2 linked regions of the Xanthocytophaga agilis genome follow. The protein of the gene in region 2 interacts with the protein of the main gene of each other region in a pairwise test. Links are inferred from orthologs where the notes say so. Each region holds a gene or a part of one and is shown on either strand. Other genes may lie near its edges.

Region 1 (3,479 bases), on a different replicon or contig from region 2:
TCATCTTGTACTTCCTCCAATAGTCTGGATAAAATCATTGCAGAAACAGACTCTTCTCGCAAAAGTCTACATTTTATGTCTGTGGATGAATTGAATCTGGACTCTACCGTTAGAAAATCCAAGGATTCATTTGAGGCGCAGCTACTCGTCAATGAATTCTGGCAACACTCTAATAAAAAAAACTCATATTCTTACCTGATATGTTATTATTCATATCATTTACCTAGAAATGGCGTTACTAGACGAAAGGTTCTCTTTTTTAAAGAAATCCCTCAAAAATTAATTTTAGCCCAAGAAGAAGATATTTATTCCAAAAATGTGAATGAATTAGTGGATGTAAAACTGGTGCTTATCAATAATTATATAGATCCATTATTTTATGTTAGAACAGATTCTCTACCTACTGAAAAATTAAAGCAGATCAATCGAGAACGATTAGATTCATTAGAAAAAAAGTATCCTGGAATAAAAACTGATCCCTGTGGAAATACTGTTATCAGTATTCTTGAGGAAAATTACCCAGAACCTCATGGATTACTGGATACTGCGAGAGCAAAATACTGGATTGATAAGTTTACAAAACGGTAAAACTATCCCCACATTACTAAAACTTGTGAAAATATATAAAAAACTTAAAACAGAATGGAGTGAGATTAAAAAACAACTTTTACACCTTCGGGAGAAATATAGAGGAATGTTGAAGTATATTGCTTTTTATGGATTCTTGTACTTACAGGAGGCAAAGATGAAAGCTTTTACCAAATCTATAAAAAGAAGGTCATTTGATGCGTTCCACTTATTCAATTATAGAAAACATAAGCCTATATACAATCTGCTAAATACCATTATTTTTGTGTACTAACTTTTCATTTCTGATGAACCATACACAATCCAACATACTCTCTTCCAAACTACCCAATGTAGGCACCACCATCTTTACTGTTATGTCCAAACTGGCTCAGGAGCATAAGGCCATTAACCTGGGTCAAGGCTTTCCGGACTTTAACGCTTCTCAGGATATTATTCAGCTAGTAACCAAAGCAATGCAGGATGGATACAATCAATATGCTCCTATGCCGGGTACCATTGAGTTACGGGAACAAATTGCCATCAAAACAGAACGTATGTATGGGTATGCTCCTAATCCTGATACCGAAATTACAGTTACTTCCGGAGGTACAGAAGCCTTGTATGCTGCTATCAGTGCCATTGTCAGTCCGGGCGATGAAGTGATTGTATTGGAGCCTTGCTACGACAGTTATGTACCTGCTATTGAACTTAACGGAGGGATTCCGGTATTTGTGTCCTTGTCATCCGATGATTTTTCAATCAACTTTTCCCAACTGCAAAATGCCATTACCAGCCGTACCCGAGCCATTATTATCAATACACCACACAACCCAACCGGCACCACACTGACACAAAAGGATTTGCAATTCCTGGCAATTCTGTTGAGAGATAGGAACATTTATCTGATCAGTGATGAAGTATATGAGCATATTATCTTTGATGGGCAACAACATCAGAGTGTGTTACGACATGCAGAATTACGGGAACGAAGCTTTGTAATCTCTTCTTTCGGCAAGACCTATCATGTTACCGGATGGAAGTTAGGCTATTGTATAGCCCCTCGCGAACTGTCAACCGAGTTTCGGAAAGTGCACCAGTACCTGACGTTTTCGTCCTTCACCCCTCTTCAGATTGCTCTGGCCGAATACCTCAGGAATCCAGAGCCCTATGAGTCTTTGCCTCAATTCTATCAGCAGAAACGGGATTTCTTTGTGAACCTGATGCAACAAACCCGCTTCTCTTTACTGCCTAGCCGAGGCAGTTACTTTGTATTGGCATCATACGGACATATTACGGATGAGTCTGACACCGATTATGCCATTCGTCTGACCAAAGAAATTGGCGTAGCCACTATTCCTCTATCTGTTTTTTATAATAACAAAACTGATAACAAACTCTTACGCTTTTGCTACGCCAAGAAAGAAGAAACACTGGAACGGGCAGTAGAACGATTGATGAAGATATAAATTCAAAATAGAAACACCTTTATTGATAAGGCTATTATCAATAAAGGTTTATAACCAGGCAATATGCCTAGTAACAGGAAAACTGTTTAGTTTGTCAAAAATCAACTAGCTACTTGTACAAAAATCATGAGTTTTAAAATGGGATATACCGATTTTCGCAGTATAGAAGAATACGATCGAAAACTTAATATTTTTTATTTCTCACTTAACCCTCTCAAAAAAAGCAAAGGCTTAATGGGCGGCAAAAAAGAGGAGGAATATGACCGCTCCTTATTGAGTAATATTGCTGTCTACGAAATCAACACCGGCAAAACCAGGTATTTATTTGACACAGTACATGAGGAAGAAGAAATTACCCATTTCCTGTTTGAATCGTCGTATGTGGAGGAGGGAAAACGAATTGAGTTTAATTATAGTAGCAGTAAGATACAGAACAACTCATCCATAGATCAACGTGAAACTTTGGATAGACTATTGGTTTGTCAGTTTAATAAGACCAAAGAAATTAACAAATTATGGAGTTTCCGGAAAAATGGAGAGGGAAAACGCCTAATCACTGAATTCGGAAAAGATACAGAATGGAGAATTGATGTATTCAATCAAAAAATCAGGGTTATCAAGCGTAATCCTACCACAGTAGAGATACAGGATTTCGAGTGGTAAGAGGGCAGTAAGTGGCTTTTCAGAGGTATTTGGCTTTATATTGACAGCATTTTGTAGATGGTAAGCCAGCTTTTTTCTTTGATAGTAGATTTATTGCGCATAGTTAGTAGCATGAAGAAGACTTGTGCATAGTTATAAGCACAAGACAATTAGAAGAGGAGATTCAAGTCATCCGAATCAAAAAAGTTTTTGCCATCAATAAACCGCAAAACTGTCAATGCGTTTAATTCACCGCATGAGTGGTGTTTGATCAGAATTCACCGCAAAAAATATTATGCGCATAGTTCAGGTCAAAACAAAAAATTCCATAGAACTATGCGCATGAGATAAAATTCCAGACTTGTTATCTATCCCTCTGTCAGTATACTTTTATTAATAAGTCTGTAGGGTTATCTGTACATGTGGAAAGTTTTGTTTGAGCAAAACCACATCTTCCTCTAGCTTTTTAAGATACGCCACATCTGAGTAGTTACTACTATTGCCAGTAAAATGAAACAGAGTTAGCTCTTTCAGATTTTTCATTTTCTTCAGTGTTTTCTGATTTGTTGCCACCTCATTTATCACACTCTGTGCACAGATGATTTTTTCAATCTGCTTAAACTCCAGAATTTCAACAGGCAGTTTAAATTTGCCAAAGAAGCTGTCATCTGAAAACAAGACATTGAGTGTAGTACCTTCCAGTTGTGCCTGATAAGCCAGTCGGGCAGGATCGCCACCTGCTACAAAACAACGTTTAACGATATAATGAAATTGCCGGTAGAAGTTTTGATTATTGTTACC
Region 2 (4,767 bases):
AACTACTACCATATCCCATACTCTATAGCGGTTTACATAGGGCTTGTGTCTGGAATGTGTAAACAACCAGATTCTCTCCTTCTTATCTACCTGGATTTTAGCTACGCGACAATCTTTATACAAAACATAAGGTTCCCGAATAGCATACCCCCGCGACGAAAGTGCACGCCTTACAAAAGGCATCGATACCTTTCTGCGGCAAATGATAGCCCATAGAGTTCTAAAAAAGCCTCCAACGGCCCCTATCTGAATATTGTAATCGCTACTCATGATCCCACCTCCTTTTATATCACTTAACCAACATTAAATATAATTTAACTACTCAATTATACGAAAATGCAACTTCATAATCAAGATGTTTTGTTAAGAAAAAAGATACTATTTTTGAGTATCTTTCCGTTGTATCGGATAGTTCGATTGCCTGGATTTTTATTTGTCTTTAAATTACTATGCCTATATTCAGTCACTTACATTGCCATACTCAGTTTTCGCTGCTTGATGGTGCAGCAGATATATCTAAACTGATGAAAAAAGCTAAGGCAGATGGAATGCCCGCTGTTGCGCTTACAGATCATGGAAATATGTTTGGGGCATTCAAGTTTGTAGCAGAAGCCTCAAAAAATGATATTAAGCCCATTGTAGGATGCGAGTTCTATCTGGTCGAGAACCGACATAAAAAGGAATTCTCCAAAGAAGATAAAGACGTTCGGAACCATCAATTGCTGTTAGCTAAAAACCAGGAAGGCTATAAGAACCTTGCCAAGTTATGTTCACTGGGTTATATGGAGGGCCTTTATAGCAAATGGCCTCGTATTGATAAAGAGATATTGTTGAAATACCATACAGGATTAATTGCAACTACCTGTTGTATCGGTGCAGAAGTGCCACAGGCTATTCTGCATCAAAGCGAAGAAATTGCAGAGCAAAAATTCAAATGGTGGCTGGATTTGTTTGGCGAAGATTATTATGTAGAACTGCAACGCCATAAACTAGATGACCAGGAAAAGGTAAATGCAGTATTGCTTCGCTTTGCAGCGAAATACAATGTAAAAGTAATTGCGTCCAATGACTCTCATTATGTGAATCAGGATGATGCCAATGCACACGACATTTTGCTTTGTGTAAACACAGGAGAATTACAAAGTAAACCTGTTTGGAAAGGAGATGGTTTTGGAGGGAAAGACTATCGGTTTGGCTTTCCAAACAATGAGTTTTACTTTAAAAATACGGCAGAGATGAGCGATTTGTTCAAAGATCTGCCACAGGCAATTGACAATACAAATGAGATTGTAGACAAAGTAGATACACTTAAACTCAAGAAGGATATTCTTCTTCCTAACTTCCCTATTCCTCCAGGGTTTACAGATGGGGATGATTATTTGCACCATCTAACCTATGAAGGGGCAAAACGCCGTTACAATGGATTACCATTGGATGCAGTTGTAAAACCAGACGAAAATCTTCCGTTGCCACAAGAAGTAGTAGAACGACTTGATTTTGAACTACATACAATCAGAACAATGGGGTTTGCCGGATACTTTCTGATTGTATCCGATTTCATCAAGGCTGGTAGGGAACTAGGTGTAATGATTGGACCTGGCCGGGGTTCAGCCGCAGGTTCAGCTGTAGCCTACTGTATTGGGATTACGAATCTGGACCCCGTGAAATATCAATTGCTGTTTGAACGGTTTCTGAATCCTGACAGAAAGTCAATGCCTGATATTGATACGGACTTTGATGATGCAGGCAGGCAGAAAGTTATTGATTATGTAGTTGAAAAATATGGACGCAATCAGGTAGCCCAGATTATTACGTATGGTACAATGGCAACTAAATCAGCCATTAAAGACGTTGCCCGAGTAATGGAGTATCCATTAATGGACACCAATATTCTTACCAAATTAATTCCAGATAAACCAACCTACGGAATTAATTTTCAAAAGCTTATACATATGCCGTTGGAAGATCTGGCGGATATTGTCACTCCGGATGAACTGGAAAATGTAAAAAAGGTGAGGCAGCTATATAATGGAAAAGATCTGGCGGCAACAGTACTGAGAGAAGCTGAGAAACTAGAAGGAACGGTACGAAATACAGGTATACATGCAGCAGGTATTATTATCGCGCCAGACGATTTAACAAACATTTTACCAGTATCAACAGCAAAAGATTCAGATCTGTTGGTCACTCAGTTTGATGGAAAAGTAATTGAAGATGCAGGTGTAATCAAAATGGATTTTCTGGGATTGCGAAACCTGACAATTATTCGTGATTGCCTGAATCTGATCAAACGGAATCACGGAGTGGAGATTGAGATAGATAATATCCCATTGGATGATGCACCTACCTATGAACTGTTCCAGCGAGGTGAAACCAACGCTGTATTCCAGTTCGAATCGGATGGTATGAAAAAATACATGAAAGATCTGAAACCTGACCGGTTTGATGATCTGATTGCAATGAACGCCTTGTATCGTCCGGGTCCGATTGCCTATATTCCAAACTATGTAAACAGGAAGCATGGTCGTGAAGAGGTGACTTATGACTTGCCTGAAATGGAGGAGTTTCTGAAAGATACCTATGGAATTACAGTATATCAGGAACAGGTAATGTTGCTTTCCCAGAAACTGGCTGGCTTTACCAAAGGAGATGCCGACGTTCTTCGGAAAGCAATGGGTAAGAAAGACAGGAAAACGCTGGACAAACTGAAACCTCAGTTTATTAACAATGCCAAAGCAAAAGGACTTTCAGAGAAAAAGCTGGAAAAGATATGGACTGACTGGGAAGCCTTTGCATCCTATGCTTTTAATAAGTCCCACTCTACCTGTTATGCATTTGTTGCTTATCAAACCGCCTATCTGAAAACTCACTATGCAGCAGAATATATGGCGGCTGTAATGACTTCCTGTCTAGGTAATATTGAAAAGATAACGTTCTTCATGGAAGAATGTAAACGGGCGGGAATTCCCGTACTTGGACCAGATGTAAATGAAAGTAGTATTGTATTTGACGTAAATAAAGCAGGCCAGATACGTTTCGGATTGGGCGCTATCAAAGGGGCCGGAGAAGCGGCTGTAGGTGATCTGATAAATGAACGGGAAACCAATGGCCCCTACAAAGACATCTTTGATCTGACCAAACGGGTAAACTTACGAACAGTCAATAAAAAAACATTTGAAAGTCTTGCCTATGGTGGCGCATTTGACAGTTTTGGCCTACACAGAGCACAGTACTTTGCTGATAATGGAGGTACACTGATTGAAAAAGCAATCAAATACGGTAACCAGGCACAGTCTGAAAAAGGAAAAATTCAGCAAAGCTTGTTTGGGGGAGCAAATGGCGGCGGAGAATTACCCCCTCCCCGTGTAATGCCTTGTGAGCAGTGGACTGAAATTGAGCGGTTAAAACACGAAAAAGAGGTAGTAGGCTTCTATATCTCAGGACACCCGCTGGATCAGTACCGGATTGAGATGTCACAGTTTGCCATCACTCCTATTGATCAGGTTGAGAACTTTAAAAACCGGGAAATCAACATTGCCGGTATCATCACCAAAACCGGAACCCGTATTTCCAAAAGTGGTAATCCTTTCACAATATTCACGCTGGAAGACTATAACGCTTCATTGGAAATTGCACTATTTGGCGAGAATCACGTAAAATTTGCGAACTACCTGCAGGAAGGTGGCTTCATATTTATTAAGGGTAAATATGAGCCTCGTTTCTTTAACTCAACAGATCAATTTGAGTTTAAGCCACAACAAATGCAATTGTTAAGTGAAATGCGCCAAAAGTTATGTAAGGGCGTTCAACTTAGTTTGGATCTGACTACCATCAATACAACTGTAATTAACAAACTGGCAGATCTGGCCAAAAACTATCCGGGCGACTGTGAACTGCGTATTTCTCTTTCTGACTCCCGTGAGAAGATGCAGGTAGAAGGAAAATCCCGACTATATCGCATCAATCCAAGCAATGAGTTAATAAAAGAAATTGAAGAGATGGATGGAGTTGTGTATAAGCTAGTATGGTAAAGCAGCTCATATCTGTCTCTATCCTATAAAATTAGCTTAAAACAGACTTAAAATAAAAAGCGTCTAAAAGCAGTGCTTCACAAAACTTTTAGACGCCTCTTTTTTCTTCAAAGAAAATTATTACTTCAGTTCTGTAATAAAGTTCTCTTTGCTCTTTCTGATTTTTTTCTGACTCACCAGAAAATCTTTTTCTGCATCCCGATATCCCAGTGGAAGAAGAGCTACACTGCGTAATCCTTTTTCCTTTAGCTTCAAAAATTCATCCAGAGCTTTGGCATCAAATCCTTCCATAGGAGTGGCATCTACTTTTTCTAATGCCGCGGCCGCTATAGCAAGACCTAATCCAATATATGCTTGTCTAGCAGCATGCTGAAAATTCTCTTCAGCCGGACGAGCAGGATATATACGTAACAACATATTACGATACGCCTCAAATCTCTCATTTACAGTTCCACGCTCAGCATTGGTACGATCAAAAAATTCGTTGATACGATCTTCGGTATAATTGTCCCATGCAGCAAATACCAATAGATGAGAACCACTTACGATTTGTGGCTGACCATTGGCAATAGGTTGTATCTGTTTTTTCAATTCTGGATTCGTGATAACCAGTATTTCGAAAGGTTGTAAACCAGAAGAGGTAGGAGCTAGACGGGCAGCCTCCAGAATAATGTCTACTTTTTCCTGAGGTACGATTTCCCCAGTCATTTGTTTAGTGGCATAGCGCCAGTTTAGT

Evidence for each region. Proteins that work in one complex are often made in the same cells at the same time.
Region 1: the proteins of dnaE (region 2) and QNI22_RS01290 interact in binary tests that used the Escherichia coli proteins (3 or more experiments, as listed by UniProt). The link is inferred for Xanthocytophaga agilis from one-to-one orthologs.

What each region holds. Positions count from the first base shown.
Region 1 is NZ_JASJOU010000001.1:342,524-346,002, reverse strand. What follows is about bases 140-2,955. They hold QNI22_RS01290 (pyridoxal phosphate-dependent aminotransferase), read left to right. Parts: upstream 140-875; coding sequence 876-2,036; downstream 2,037-2,955. Other genes in these bases: QNI22_RS01285 (hypothetical protein), read left to right, coding at 2,163-2,699; QNI22_RS01295 (hypothetical protein), read left to right, coding at 140-588. Also shown: more of QNI22_RS01295, read left to right, coding at 76-139; QNI22_RS01280 (leucine-rich repeat domain-containing protein), read right to left, coding at 3,072-3,479. UniProt on the Escherichia coli protein: Shows aminotransferase activity with methionine and histidine as substrates, and to a lesser extent also with phenylalanine.
Region 2 is NZ_JASJOU010000013.1:103,752-108,518, forward strand. The notes cover bases 128-4,231. They hold dnaE (DNA polymerase III subunit alpha), read left to right. Parts: upstream 128-449; coding sequence 450-4,031; downstream 4,032-4,231. Other genes in these bases: QNI22_RS29255 (hypothetical protein), read right to left, coding at 128-270; QNI22_RS29265 (nitroreductase family protein), read right to left, coding at 4,152-4,231. Also shown: more of QNI22_RS29255, read right to left, coding at 1-127; more of QNI22_RS29265, read right to left, coding at 4,232-4,767. UniProt on the Escherichia coli protein: DNA polymerase III is a complex, multichain enzyme responsible for most of the replicative synthesis in bacteria. This DNA polymerase also exhibits 3' to 5' exonuclease activity. The alpha chain is the DNA polymerase catalytic subunit.